Regions from separate parts of the Kineococcus gynurae genome, predicted to be linked through region 2. Evidence: riboswitches for the same ligand, from Rfam matches in the RefSeq annotation. Region 2 holds a riboswitch; the other holds the start of a gene.
The links. Region 2 has a riboswitch for glycine ahead of gcvT (glycine cleavage system aminomethyltransferase GcvT). Riboswitches for the same ligand answer to the same signal wherever they lie in the genome.

Region 1 (6,989 bases), on a different contig from region 2:
GCTGGCCGAGCTGGGCCGTGACGTGGACGTGCTGGTCAACAACGCGGGCTTCGCCGTCCAGGGGCCGGTCGCGGAGACCGAGGACGTCGACCGCCTCACCGCGCAGATCACCCTGAACTGCACGGCCCTGGTCGACCTCACGGCCCGCCTGCTGCCGGACATGGTCGCCCGCGGATCGGGGACGGTGGTCAACGTGTCCAGCGTGGCCGCCTTCCAGCCGGTCCCCGGACTCGCGGTCTACGGCGCGACCAAGGCGTTCGTGCTCGCCTTCACCGAGGCGCTGTGGGCCGAGAACCGTCGCCACGGCGTGCGCGTCCTGGCCGTCTGCCCCGGCCCCACCGAGACCCCGTTCTTCGACGTCGCCGGGGAGGACGCCGTCGGGGCGCTCCCCCGCCGCTCGGTCGACCAGGTCGTGGCCACGACGATCCGGGCCCTGGAGGGAAACGCGCCGGTCGCGGTCGACGGTCTGCTCTACCGGGCGCTGACGGTGACGACGCGGCTGGTCCCGCGCCGGGTGCTGACCATGGTGGCCGGGGCCATCACCTCGACCCCGCACCCCCGGGCCCGCACCGAGGCCTGACCCACCGCCGGGGCCGTCGCCGCGGGGACTCCCGACCGGGCCCGTCGCTCACCCGGCGCGGCAGCGCCGGTCTTCCGTCGACATCGGCCCCGTCCGCTCGACCCGGACGCTCGCAGCTGCGCCCGGCTCGACCGTCAGGCTCGTCTCGCACTCCCAGAGCGCACCGACGTCGACGAACTCCGGGGGGCCGACGCCTCGTCCGGGCACCCGTCACCCATCGGGCAGTGCAGTTGAGCCACCCAGACCGAGTACGTCCCGGGGACCACCGACACCTTCTCGTCGACATCAGTCTCTCCGTCGATGTCGACGACCTCCGATGCGCTGACCTCGCCCGTCTTCGGATCGCTCACGCGCAGGACGACGGCGCTCTCCGAGTCCATGAGGGGCGAGACGTCGGGGACGGAGAACGTGACGTCCTCCGCTGACGGCCCCCCGAGGGAGCAGGCACCGACGGCGGCGCTCACCAGCAGACCGCAGAACGCCCATCGAGCCGCGCGAGCCACCCGCCTCCCCCTTCTGCTCGTGGAACCGCCCGCCGCGATCCCTGGATCACGGCGGACGGCTCGTGGACCGCTCCGGTCAGTACTCGTCGAGCGGCGGGCAGGAGCAGACGAGGTTGCGGTCGCCCGCGGCCCCGTCGATGCGCCGCACGGGCGGCCAGTACTTGTGCCGCGGGTCGGTCCCGCCCGGGTAGGCGGCCTCGCTGCGCGAGTACGGCATGTCCCAGTCCCCCAGCAGGCTGGGGGCGGTGTGCGGGGCGTGGCGCAGCGGGGAGTCGGCCACCGGGAAACGTCCCGCGGCAATCTCCTCGACCTCGGCGGCGATCGACAGCATCGCGTCGCAGAACCGGTCCAGCTCGGCCAGGTCCTCGCTCTCGGTCGGCTCCACCATGAGCGTCCCCGCCACCGGGAACGACATCGTCGGGGCGTGGAACCCGTAGTCCACCAGCCGCTTCGCGACGTCGTCCACGGTCACGCCGGTCGCCTTGGTCATCGGCCGCAGGTCGAGGATGCACTCGTGGGCGACCATGCCCTTCGGACCGCGGTAGAGGACCGGGTAGGCCTCACCGAGGCGCGCGGCCACGTAGTTCGCCGACAGGACCGCCTGCGTGGTGGCCTCGCGCAACCCGTCCGGCCCCATGAGCCGCAGGTAGGCCCACGAGATCGGCAGGATGCCCGCGGAGCCGAACGGGGCCGCCGAGACCATGCCCACCCGGGCCGGGTCGTCGTCGGTCGGCGACGTCCCGGGCAGGAACTCCGCGAGATGGGAACGCACCGCGACCGGGCCCACCCCGGGGCCGCCCCCGCCGTGCGGGATGCAGAACGTCTTGTGCAGGTTCAGGTGCGACACGTCGGCGCCGAACCGGCCCGGCCGGGCGAGGCCGACGAGGGCGTTGAGGTTGGCCCCGTCGACGTAGACCTGCCCCCCGGCGTCGTGGACCAGGGCGCAGACCTCGCTGATGGACTCCTCGTACACGCCGTGGGTCGAGGGGTAGGTGACCATGATCGCGGCGAGATCGTCGGCGTGCTCGGACACGTTGCGCCGCAGATCGTCCAGGTCGACGTTGCCGAGCTCGTCGCAGGCCACCACCACGACCTTGAGCCCCGCCATGACCGCGCTGGCCGCGTTCGTCCCGTGCGCCGACGACGGGATGAGGCAGATGCGCCGCTCGGCCTGGCCCCGGGCCACGTGGTAGGCCCGGATCGCCAGCAAGCCGGCGAACTCCCCCTGCGATCCGGCGTTGGGCTGCAACGAGACCGCGTCGTACCCGGTCGCCTCGGCGAGCATCGCCGACAGGTCCTCGACCAGCGCCGCGGTCCCGGCCAGCTGGTCGGCCGGGGCGTAGGGGTGCAGGTCGGCGAACTCGGGCCACGAGACCGGTTCCAGCTCGGTCGTCGCGTTCAGCTTCATGGTGCAGGAACCGAGCGGGATCGCCCCGCGGTCCAGCGCGTAGTCCAGGTCGGCCAGGCGCTTGAGGTAGCGCAGCATCTGGGTCTCGGAACGGTGCTGGGCGAACACCGGGTGGGTCAGGAACTCCGAGGTGCGCCGCAACGCCTCCGGCAGACCGTCCTCGGCCGGGTCGTCCAGCTGCAGCGGGGGCAGACCGAACCCGGCCAGCGCGGCGCTGACGTGACCGGCGTCGGTGGTCTCGTCGACCGTGACCCCGACGGTGTCCGCGTCCACCCGGCGCAGGTTCACGCCCGCGTCGAGGGCCCGGGCGAGGACCTCGTCGGCGCGCCCGGGAACCCGGGCCAGGACGGTGTCGAAGAACTCGTCGTGGACGACCTCCACGCCCCCGGCGCGCAGCTCGGCGGCCAGCGTCCCGGCGGTGAGCGCGACCCGGGAGGCGATGTGGCGCAACCCCTCCGGCCCGTGCCAGACGGCGTAGCACCCGGCCATCACGGCCAGCAGGACCTGGGCGGTGCAGATGTTCGAGGTCGCCTTGTCCCGGCGGATGTGCTGCTCCCGGGTCTGCAGTGCGAGCCGGTAGGCGGGGGCGCCGTCGGCGTCGGTGGAGACCCCGACGATGCGACCGGGCAGCGACCGCTCCAGCCCCTTGCGGACGGCCAGGTACCCGGCGTGCGGACCGCCGGCCATCATCGGGACCCCGAAACGCTGGGCCGACCCGACGGCCACGTCGGCGCCGAACTCCCCTGGCGCGCGCAGCAGCGTCAGGGCCAGCAGGTCGGCGGCCACGACGACGAGCGCCCCGCGCTCGTGGGCCGCCCCGGTCAGGTCGGACAGGTCGCGCACCCGCCCCGAGGTGCCCGGGTACTGGGCCAGCAGGCCGAACACGGCCCGCTCCCCCAGCGCGGCCAACGGGTCCTCGGCGTCGAGGTCGAGGGTGACCAGCTCGATGCCCAGCGGGACGGCCCGCGTGCGCAGCACGGCGAGAGTCTGGGGAAGCACGTCGGCGTCCACCGCGAAGACGGCGTCGCGCGCCGCCTTGGAGACCCGCCGGGTCAGGGTCATGGCCTCCGCGGCGGCGGTCGCCTCGTCGAGCAGGGAGGCTCCGGCGACCGGCAGGGCGGTCAGATCGGTCACCGTGGTCTGGAAGTTCAGCAGGGCCTCGAGCCGCCCCTGGGAGATCTCGGGCTGGTAGGGCGTGTAGGCCGTGTACCAGGACGGGTTCTCCAGGACGTTGCGCCGCACCACGGCCGGGGTCCGGGTCCCGTGGTAGCCGAGCCCGATCAGCGAGGGGACCACGGTGTTGCGGGCGGCCAGCGCCCGCAGCTCGGCGGTGACGGCCGACTCGTCCAGGGCCTCGGGCAGCGCCAGCGCCGAGTCCCGGATCCCGGCCGGGACGGCCCGGTCGAGCAGCTCGTCGGTGGAGGCGACGCCGACCGCGGCGAGCATGGTCGCGATCTCGGCGCCGCGGGGGCCGATGTGCCGACCGCTGAAGGGCAGGGCGGTGGCGGTCAGCGTGCGCTCGGGACGGGGGGTCCCGGCGGGCGGCTCGGCCGGCGTGGTCGGGGCGGGAGCGGTCAGGGTCATCGGAGAACTCCTGCGGGTCGGGTCGGTCGAGGGACCCCCCGTCTGTCGGGCCGCCGGGCACGGACGCGGCCGTGTCGACGGGTGCCTTCAGAGCGGCCTGCTCCACGCGGTCCGGTGGCCTGAGAGGTTCCGGGGATGTTGCCCCTTCGGCGCCCCGGTGGCTCCGGGGTCTCTCCCGCGCGGGATGGACGGCCAGGGCCCGAGTCTAGTCGCCTCCGGTTCTGCGTGCCGTCGCCGGCGCGACACCCCCGACTTGTAGGTTGACCGCCGTGGTGACCGTCGCGATCAGCAGTGCCAAAGGCGGCGTCGGCAAGACGTCCGTCGTCCTCGGACTGGCCTCGGCCGCACTGGAACGCCAGGTCCCCACCCTCGTCGTCGACCTCGACCCGCAGGCGGACGCGACCACCGGGCTCGACGTCACCGCGCACCGTGACCACGACGTGGCCAGCGTGCTCGCCTCCCCCAAACGCAAGATCGCCGAGGCGGCCGTGGCCCCGAGCGGGTGGGCCTCGGACCACCCCGGGATGCTCGACGTCCTGACCGGCACGTCCGACTCGGCCATGCTCGACGTCCCCGAACCCGACGGCGAGGCCCTGGAGCACCTGCGGCGGGCGCTGCGCAAGATCGGCGAGCACGACCTGGCCCTGCTGGACTGCCCGCCCTCGCTCGGCGGCCTGACCCGTTCGGCCTGGGCCGCCAGCGACCTCCTGCTCGTGGTCTCCGACGCCAGCCGGTTCTCGGTCGCCGCGGTCGACCGGACCCTGCGCGAGGTGGCGGCGCTGCGCCGGGGACCGCGTCCGGTGGGCATCCTCGTGAACCGCTACAACCCCCGCTCCCCCGAGCAGCGCTTCCGCCTCGAGGAACTGCGCGAGATCGCCGGGTACCTGGTGCTGGACCCGCTACCCGACCGGGCGGCGATCGGGCAGGCGCAGGGCGCGGGGCTCCCCGTGCACCGCGTGAAGGGGGTCGGGGCCCGGCAGCTGGCGACCCGGTTCGAGGAGATCCTCGACCGGATCATGGACGCCCGCTGAGCCGGTCCAGCCGCGGCCGGTCGCGACCTCACCGGGCCCGCGGTGGGCGCGCGCGGTAACTTGACGTGAGCAGAGATCGCCACGGTGGCGGGACCGAGGGAGGTCGGGTGACCACGTCGGAGGCGGGCCCCGGTGCGGACGCGCGTCCCGGCGAACCCCGGACGGTGCTCGACCTGTCGGTGGACCTCACCGTGACCCCTCCGGCCCGACCTTCCGACCCGCCCGGATCGACGCCGGTCGCCGAGGCCGAGGACCTGGTCCACGCCGCGGTGGAACGCCGCCTGCACGCCCTGCGTCAGCAGTGGACCCGGGTCGGCGCCGACATCGCCGCCCGCCTGCGCCCCGGCGTCGCCGCCGCGGAGCTGGACGCCGCCGAGGACCGCCTCGGACTCCCCATCCCGGCCGCGGCCCGGGCGTGGTGGTCGCTCGTCGACGGGGTCGAGCCGGTCCGCCGCCGGTACGGGCGGACGACCCCCTCGGTCGGTCCCGGCGGGTGGGTCCCGTTGTCCCTGGCCGACGCCGTGGACCGGGTCGCCGGGGGCGGAGCCCTGGGGGCGCCCACCCCGCCTGGCCTGCTGCCGGTGTTCGCCCGGACCGAGGAACTGCTCGCGGTCCGGCTCGGTCACGGGGTCGCGGTGCTGGAGCAGCTCGAGCTCGGCGACGAGGGGGATTCCTACCAGCACGGCTGGCGGGCCGACCTCGACGAGCTGCTGCGGACGTGGGCCGACGCCCTGCTCGCCGCGGTGATCTGGCTGCCCGACGCGCACGACTGGGTGACGGATCCGTTCGCGGTCCGCGCGTTGGCGAAGCCCTACCTCATCGACTGAGCGACACCGACCGACCCCGGTGAGCCGTCGGCGGTGCCCGGCCGGGGGAAAGGGTCAGCCGGCCTCGCGGGCCCGCCGGCGGGCGCCGAGCTCGTCGGCGGCGGCCAGGTCGAGCGTCGGGGCGTCCTCAAGGGGGGCCCGACGCTCCGAGGGCAGCGAGGCCAGTTCCCCCTCGACCTCGCGCCACACGCGACCCACCGCGATCCCGAAGACGCCCTGACCACCCTGCACGAGGTCGACCACCTCGTCGGCGGACGTGCACTCGTAGACACTGGCCCCGTCGCTCATGAGCGTGATCTGGGCCAGGTCCTCGACCCCGCGCTCGCGCAGGTGGGTCACCGCGGTCCGGATCTGGTGCAAGGACACCCCGGTGTCCAGGAGACGCTTGACGACCTTCAGCACGAGGATGTCGCGGAAGCCGTAGAGCCGTTGGGATCCGGAGCCGTTGGCCCCGCGCACCCCGGGCTCGACGAGCCCGGTCCGGGCCCAGTAGTCGAGCTGGCGGTAGGTGATGCCGGCGGCCTTGCAGGCGGTCTGACCGCGGTAGCCGACCTCCTCGTCGAGGTCGGGCAGGTCTTCGGCGAACAGCAGACCCTGCGAGCCCGTCGCCGTGGGCTTCTCCGCCCGCGCGGTCCGCGCGACGGCCGGCCGTGCGACAGCTGGCTGTGCGACAGCATCGCCACGTCTGCTCACGCCGTCCTCCTCCTCGACGCACCCGCCGGCGCCCGGCTGGGCACACCCTGAGTACTCGTCCGACCGTAGAACGCGACCCCCGGAGCGTCAACGAGGCGCGCGGCGGGTCGGAGCGCGGCTTCGGCGGCGGGTGCCCCGCCGCGCGTCGGACCGGTCAGGGCCGGGGGTCCGGCCCCGGGTCGGACTCGAAGTCCTCCGGCGTGATCTGGTCGAGGAACTCCCGGAACTTCTCGACCTCGTCCTCGTCCTCGTCGGGGACGGGCACGCCCCCCGAGTCCAGGACCGCCTCGTCCCCGACGATCGGGCAGCCGACGCGCAGGGCCAGGGCGATGGCGTCGGAGGTGCGGGAGCTGACCTTCTGCC
Region 2 (6,989 bases):
CACTCTTGCCGTTGCTGGCGCCGTCCGCGTCCTGCCGCTCCCGCACCTCGCCGCACACCCAGGCGGGGATGCCGGAGCGCTCGATCGAGGCGACGACCGCGTCGGCGCTCTCGGGCGCGACGACGGCGATCATGCCGACCCCCAGGTTCAGCGTGCGCTCGAGGTCGCCCGCGGGCACCCCACCCAGGTCACGGACGGTCGAGAAGACCGCGCCCGGGGTCCAGGTCGCCCGGTCGACGACCGCGGTCAGCGTCTCGGGCAGGCAGCGAGCCAGGTTGGCGGCCAGCCCGCCCCCGGTCACGTGGGTCATGGCGTGCACGCCGCCCACCGCGAGGGTGCCCAGCGCCGGTCGGGCGTAGACCCGGGTGGGCTCGAGCAACTCCTCGCCGAGGCTCCGGCCGAACTCCTCGACGTGGCGGTCGTAGGACCAGCCGGCGTCGGCGAAGACCCGGCGCACCAGGGAGTAGCCGTTGGAGTGCAGGCCCGAGGAGGCCATCGCCACCAGGACGTCCCCGGCGACGACCCGCTCGGCCCCGAGGAGCTCGTCCGCCTCGACCACGCCGGTGACGGCGCCGGCCACGTCGTACTCCTCGGCCCCGAGCAGCCCCGGGTGCTCGGCGGTCTCCCCGCCGACCAGGGCGACCCCGGCCTCCTCGCACGCACGGGCGATGCCGTCGACGATGGCCGCCATCCGCTCGGGCACGACCCGGCCGCAGGCGATGTAGTCGGTCATGAACAACGGCGTGGCCCCGCAGACCACGATGTCGTCGACGACCATGCCCACCAGGTCGAACCCGATGGTGTCGTGCTTGTCGACGGCCTGGGCCACCGCGACCTTGGTGCCCACCCCGTCGGTGCTGGTGGCGAGCAGCGGACGGCGGTAGTCCCGCAGCGCGGACACGTCGTACAGACCGGCGAACCCGCCGAAGCCACCGACCACCCCACCGAGCGCGGGCGCGGCGTGCGTGCGGGCCACGGAGGCCTTCATCAGCTCGACGGCCCGGTCCCCGGCGACGACGTCGACCCCGGCGTCGGCGTAGGTGGTGCTGCGGACGGGGGACGGCGAGGAACTCACGGGTGCGGTCACTTCCGGACGGGGGTGATGGGGATCTTGGGCGCTTCCAGCGCGTGCTTGCCGAGGCGTTCGAGGTCCGGCAGGGCCACCGGGTAGGTGCCGCTGAAGCACGCCGTGCACAGCCGCTCGCGCGGCTGTTCGGTCGCGGTGATCATCCCGTCCTCGGAGATGTAGCCCAGGGAGTCGGCGCCGATGCTCTTGCAGACGTCCTCGACCCCGAGCCCGGTGGCGATGAGCTCGGCCCGCGTCGCGAAGTCGATGCCGTAGAAGCAGGGCCAGGTCACGGGCGGGGAGGAGATGCGCACGTGCACCTCCGCCGCGCCGGCCTCGCGCAGCATCCGGATCAGGGCCCGCTGGGTGTTGCCGCGCACGATCGAGTCGTCGACGACGACGAGCTTCTTGCCGTGCACGACGTTCTTGAGCGGGTTCAGCTTCAGCCGGATGCCGAGCTGGCGGATGGTCTGGCTGGGCTGGATGAACGTCCGCCCGACGTAGGCGTTCTTGACCAGGCCCTGCCCGTAGGGGATGCCCGACTCCTCGGCGTAGCCGATGGCGGCCGGGGTCCCCGACTCCGGGGTGGGGATCACCAGGTCGGCCACGACGGGGTGCTCCCGGGCGAGGGCCCGGCCCATCTCGACGCGGGCCTCCTGCACGACCTTGCCGTTGATGGTCGTGTCCGGCCGGGCGAGGTAGACGTACTCGAAGACGCACCCCGTCGGCTTCGCCTCGGCGAAGCGCGAGGACCGCAACCCGTCGGCGTCGATGGCGATGAGCTCGCCCGGTTCGATCTCGCGGACCACGCTGGCCCCGACGATGTCCAGGGCGGCCGTCTCGCTGGCGACGACCCAGCCCCGGTCGAGCCGTCCGAGCACGAGCGGGCGGATCCCGTGCCGGTCGCGGGCGGCGTACAGGGTGTGCTCGTCCATGAAGACCAGGCTGAACGCGCCCTCGACGTGCGGGAGGATCTCCAGCGCCGTGGCCTCGAGCGTCCGGTCCGGGTCGCCCGCGAAGAGCGCGGTGATCAGCGCGGTGTCGGTGGTGTTGCCGCGGGCGATCTCACCGCGTCCGCCGGGACGGCCACCGGGCTCGCCCTCGGTGGCGCGGGTGCGCTCGGCCAGCAATTCGCGCAGGGCGAACGAGTTGGTGAGGTTCCCGTTGTGGGCGAGGGCGACCGTGCCGGCCGAGGTGGCCCCGAGCGTGGGCTGCGCGTTCTCCCAGGTGCTGCCCCCGGTCGTCGAGTAGCGCGTGTGGCCCACCGCCACCGAGCCCTGCAGAGACTCCAGCGCCGACTCGTCGAACACCTGCGAGACGAGCCCGGTGTCCTTGAAGACGAGGATCTGCTCACCGTTGCTCACGGCGATGCCGGCGGCCTCCTGCCCCCGGTGCTGCAGGGCGTAGAGACCGTAGAAGGTCAGCTTGGAGACTTCTTCCCCGGGAGCCCAGACCCCGAAGACGCCGCACGCGTCCTGGGGTCCCTTCTCTCCGGGCATGAGGTCGTGGTTCAGACGTCCGTCACCGCGGGCCACGTCAGAAGTGTGTCACACGCGGCGACGTCGCCCCGCCCGTCGTGATCTCGGCGCCCGGCCGATCGCCCGCCGTTCGCTGAGGACCGCGAGCAGGCCGCCCAGCAGCACGAAGAAGAACCCGAGGCTCACCAGGAGGTAGCCGAACAGGGCCTGCTGGCTGTACCCGCCGCTGGGCGGGGTGGTGAGCGCGATGCCCCCGGAGATGGCGAGCGCGATCAGGGCGCCGGTCACCATGAAGCTCCGGTAGCGCGGGGCCCGACGCCGGGTCACCTGCACGAACCCGGTGCCCTCCGGTTCGGTCGCCTCGTCCTCGGGCGGCCCGGGCTGCTCGGACTGCGCGGGTTCAGGGGTCGTGCTGCTCACGGGGACGACGGTACGTCACCGGAGGGTTCACCCGTGCGCAGCAGCGGCAGCAGGTCGGACAGGTCGGCGCGCAGCCCGCTGGCCCGGATCCGTCCCTCGTCCAGAGCGGCACCGAACCCGCGTTCCCCGACGACCACCTGCAGCCAGGTCACGCCGTCGGTCTCGACCACGGCGGGGGGCGTACCCCGGGTGTGCCGGGGCCCGGGCAGCACCTGGACGGCCCCGAACGGGGGCACCCGCACCTCGACGTGGTTGCCGGGGTGACGGGTGCTCAGCTCCTCCAGCGACCACCGCACCGCGGTCGCGAGCCGGCTGCGCTCCGGGGTCCGACCCGCGGCCAGGTCGGCGGCCGCGGCGAGCGCCGCGGCCCGTCCCGCGGCGGGGTCCGTCCGGCGCCGGGGCGGCACTACCGGGCCCGACGGTAGAAGGGCAGCGGCACGACCTCGACGGGCAGGCGCGTCCCGCGGACGTCGACCTCCAACGCGGTGCCCACCGCGGAGTGGGCCACGTCGACGTAGGCCATGGCCACGGGGTGGCCGAGCGTCGGCGACAGCGCCCCGCTGGTGACCTCGCCGACCGCCGCGCCGTCCGCCAGCACCCGGTACCCCTGCCGCGGGGCCCGACGCCCCTCGCCGCGCAGGCCGACCAGCACCTCGGCCGTCGGCGTGGCCGCGATGCGCCGCAACGCCTCCGCCCCGATCCAGGGGTCGGCCTTGTCGAGCTTGACCACCCGGCCGAGCCCGGCCTCGTAGGGCGAGCGGGCCGCCGTCAGCTCGTGGCCGTAGAGGGGCATGCCCGCCTCCAGCCGCAACGTGTCGCGGCAGGCCAGACCGGCCGGCACCCCGCCGAGGGGCTCGACGGCGGCGAGCGCCGCGTCCCAGACCGCGACCGCGTCGGCGACCGGGCAGAACAGCTCGAAGCCGTCCTCGCCCGTGTACCCGGTCCGCGCGAGCAGGACGTCCACCGGTCCGGCCCCGGTGCTCAGCCGAGCCGGGCGGCAGCGGTAGTACCCGAGCCCGTCCAGGTCCACGTCGAGCAGCGGCGCGAGCGCCGGGGCGGCCTGCGGCCCCTGCACCGCGACCAGCGCGGTGCTGCGACCGTCGTCGCGGACCGTCGCGTCGAAGCCCCGGACCCGCTCGGTGAGCAGTCCGGCGACGACGTCGGCGTTGGCCGCGTTGGCCACGACGAGGAACTCCTCGTCACCCAGCCGGTAGACGACGACGTCGTCGAGCACGAGTCCCTGCTCGTCGACGACCATCCCGTAGGCCGCCCGACCGAGCGGCAGGTCCGAGGCGCGCCCGACGAGAGCGGCGTCGAGGGCGGCACCGGCCGCCGGGCCGGTGACCGTGAGCTCGCCCATGTGCGACAGGTCGAAGACCCCGGCCGCCTCGCGGACGGCGGCGTGCTCGAGGAGCTGGGAGGAGTAGCGCAGGGGCATCGACCAGCCGGCGAAGTCGGTGAAGGCCGCGCCCAGGGCGGCGTGGACCTCGTGGAGGGGGGAGTTCTCGCTCACGGCAGCACCTTCCGGGTCGGTCGGGCCGCCTCGCGCGGCCCGGACGTCACCCCCTCTGTCACCCGGCGGCGGGTTCCAGAGCGGCCGTCCCACGGCGGTCCGTCGACCTGAGAGGTTCCGGGGCGGTTGCTCCTTCGGTGCCCCGGAGGTGGCGCTCGCGCGCCGGTCCAGGGGCTCTCCCGCCGTGGTTCGTGGCCGGGACGAGCCTGCCACATCCGACCCCTCAGCGTCCCCCGGACGGGGGCGGGGCGCTGGTGGCCCGCGTCACCAGCCGGGGGCGCAGGACCGTCTCCCGCGGCGGGCGCGGCCCGCCGTCGAGACGGTCGACCGCGGCCCGGACCGCGGCCCGGGCCTGTTCTGCGGGTTCCTGGCTGACCGAGGTCAGCTGCACGTGCCCGAGCCGGGCCCACGGGCTGTCGTCGTAGCCCACGACGGACATCTCGTCCGGGACCGCCCGGCCGCCCCGACCAAGGGCGTCGAGCACCCCCAGGGCGATGCGGTCGCTGGCGGCGACGATCCCCGTCACCGGGCCGTCGAGGAGGGTCGCACCGGCCCGTGCGCCGGCCGTCTCGGAGAACTCCCCCGCCTCGACGACCAGCGACGCCTCGGCCACCCCCGCCCGGCGGACCGCGGCCCGGAAGCTCTCGGTACGGGCGGTGCCGATGGGCCCGCGGCCGGCGGCCACGTGGGCCAGGGCGCGGTGCCCCAGCCCGACGAGGTGCTCGACGGCCAGCGCGATCCCCGCCTCGTCGGAGGTCCGGACGACGTCCAGCCCGACCCCTTCCACCGCCCGCCCGACCACGACGACGGGGACCCGGGCGGCCAGGTCGTCCAGATCGGCCGCGGGTAGTTCCGGGCCGAGCAGCAGCACGGCCTCGCACCGGGAGTCGAGGAGGGTCTCGACCGCCCGCGCCTCGGCCCGGGCCGCGGTGACCGGGCTCAGGACGAGCTCGTACCCGGCCTCGTCGGCCGCGGCCTGCACCCCTTCGGCCAGCTCCGCGTGGAAGGCGTTGCGCAGGGTCAGGGTGAGCCCCAGCAGGTTGGTGCGGCGCCGGGCCAGCAGGCTCGCCGACCGGCTGGCCCGGTAGCCCAGCTCCTCCGCGGCGCGCAGCACCCGCGCGGTGGTCTCGGCGCTCGGACCGGGGGCGCCGCGCAGGGCCAGCGAGACGGTGCCCTTGGAGATCCCCGCGTGCCGGGCGACGTCGTTGATCGTGGGGCGGCGGGCCGACGAGCCCCCGGGTCCGGATTCGGTGCTTGACACCCGACGCTCCCTCCTCGCATGCTGGTGACGCCACTTTAAACCGGTTTAAAAGCGCTCGTCCAGGGTCGGACGCCGCAGCCGGTCCACCTCCCCCCGAAGGATCCCTCATGACCTCCTCCCCCCTGGGCGTGGCCGTCATCGGCGCCGGCATGGCCGGACGTGCCCACATCGCCGGCTACCGCACCGCCTCGACGTTGGCCGGCGGCCCCTTCGGGGACGACCTGACCGAGGTCCGCCTGGTCGCCGTGGCCGACGCCCACGAGCCATTCGCGGTGGCCGCGGCCCGTCGCTACGGCTACGAACGCGCCGAGACCACCTGGCAGGCCGTGGCCGAGAACGAGGACGTGCACGCCGTCAGCGTCGTCGTCGCGAACCACCTGCACCGCGAGATCGTCGAGGGCCTGCTGGCCGCGGGCAAGCACGTCCTCTGCGAGAAACCCCTGGCCCCGAGCGTCGCCGACGCCGAGGCGATGGTGGCGGCCTCCGACGCGCACCCGGACCAGGTGGCCGCCGTCGGCTTCACCTTCCGCCGCTCCCCGGCCATCACCGCGATCCGCGAGCAGCTGACCAACGGGCATCTGGGCGCGGTCCGGCACTTCAACGGGCACTACTGGTGCGACTACGCGACGAACCCCGACGCCCCCATGAGCTGGCGCTACGAGGGGGGGCCCGGGTCCGGGGCCCTGGCCGACATCGGCAGCCACGTCATCGACCTGGGTGAGTTCCTGTGCGGGCCGCTGGAGTCGGTGCGCGGCACGGTCTTCTCGACCGTCACGACCCGCCGGCCCAAGCCCAGCGGGGTCGTGGTCGGGCACGCGCTGGCCGAGGTCACCGAGGAGTTCGGCGAGGTCGGCAACGAGGACCTCGTGACCTTCACCGCGACCTTCGCCTCGGGAGCGACGGGAACCTTCTCGGTGTCCCGCATCGCGCACGGCCTACCCAACGGCCTCGGGTTCGAGATCTTCACCGAGAACGGGGCCGCGAGCTTCGACCTGAACCGGACGGGTGAGTTCCGCATCGCCGACTCCACCGCCCCGGGCGTCGTCAACGGTTACCGCGACGTCCTCGTCGGGCCCGCCCACCCCTACGTGGCCGGTGGCCTGGCCATGGACTTCCCCTCGGTCGGCCACGGCCAGAACGACTTCTTCGTGTTCCAGTGCCGCGCCTTCCTCAACGAGGTCGCCGGCGGTGTCGGCACCCCGATCGGCGACCTCCCCGTGGTGCCGCCGCTGCGGCACGGCCTGCACAACC

Region 1: it holds a riboswitch for glycine, as region 2 does, so the genes downstream of both, gcvP (aminomethyl-transferring glycine dehydrogenase) here and gcvT (glycine cleavage system aminomethyltransferase GcvT) in region 2, are expected to answer to the same signal.

Annotation. Positions count from the first base shown of each region.
Region 1 is NZ_JBHLUI010000001.1:72,536-79,524, reverse strand. Features, by position in the region: gene ACFFKU_RS00385 (SDR family NAD(P)-dependent oxidoreductase) at 1-580, shown strand, start outside; gene ACFFKU_RS00380 (hypothetical protein) at 715-1,044, opposite strand; gene gcvP (aminomethyl-transferring glycine dehydrogenase) at 1,160-4,075, opposite strand; glycine riboswitch at 4,173-4,263, opposite strand; gene ACFFKU_RS00370 (ParA family protein) at 4,345-5,106, shown strand; gene ACFFKU_RS00365 (hypothetical protein) at 5,214-5,933, shown strand; gene ACFFKU_RS00360 (MerR family transcriptional regulator) at 5,988-6,524, opposite strand; gene ACFFKU_RS00355 (bifunctional nuclease family protein) at 6,781-6,989, opposite strand, start outside.
Region 2 is NZ_JBHLUI010000003.1:481,017-488,005, reverse strand. Features, by position in the region: gene purM (phosphoribosylformylglycinamidine cyclo-ligase) at 1-1,075, opposite strand, end outside; gene purF (amidophosphoribosyltransferase) at 1,084-2,565, opposite strand; gene ACFFKU_RS03675 (hypothetical protein) at 2,614-2,964, opposite strand; gene ACFFKU_RS03670 (sterol carrier family protein) at 2,961-3,371, opposite strand; gene gcvT (glycine cleavage system aminomethyltransferase GcvT) at 3,371-4,477, opposite strand; glycine riboswitch at 4,563-4,669, opposite strand; gene ACFFKU_RS03660 (LacI family DNA-binding transcriptional regulator) at 4,701-5,738, opposite strand; gene ACFFKU_RS03655 (Gfo/Idh/MocA family protein) at 5,846-6,989, shown strand, end outside.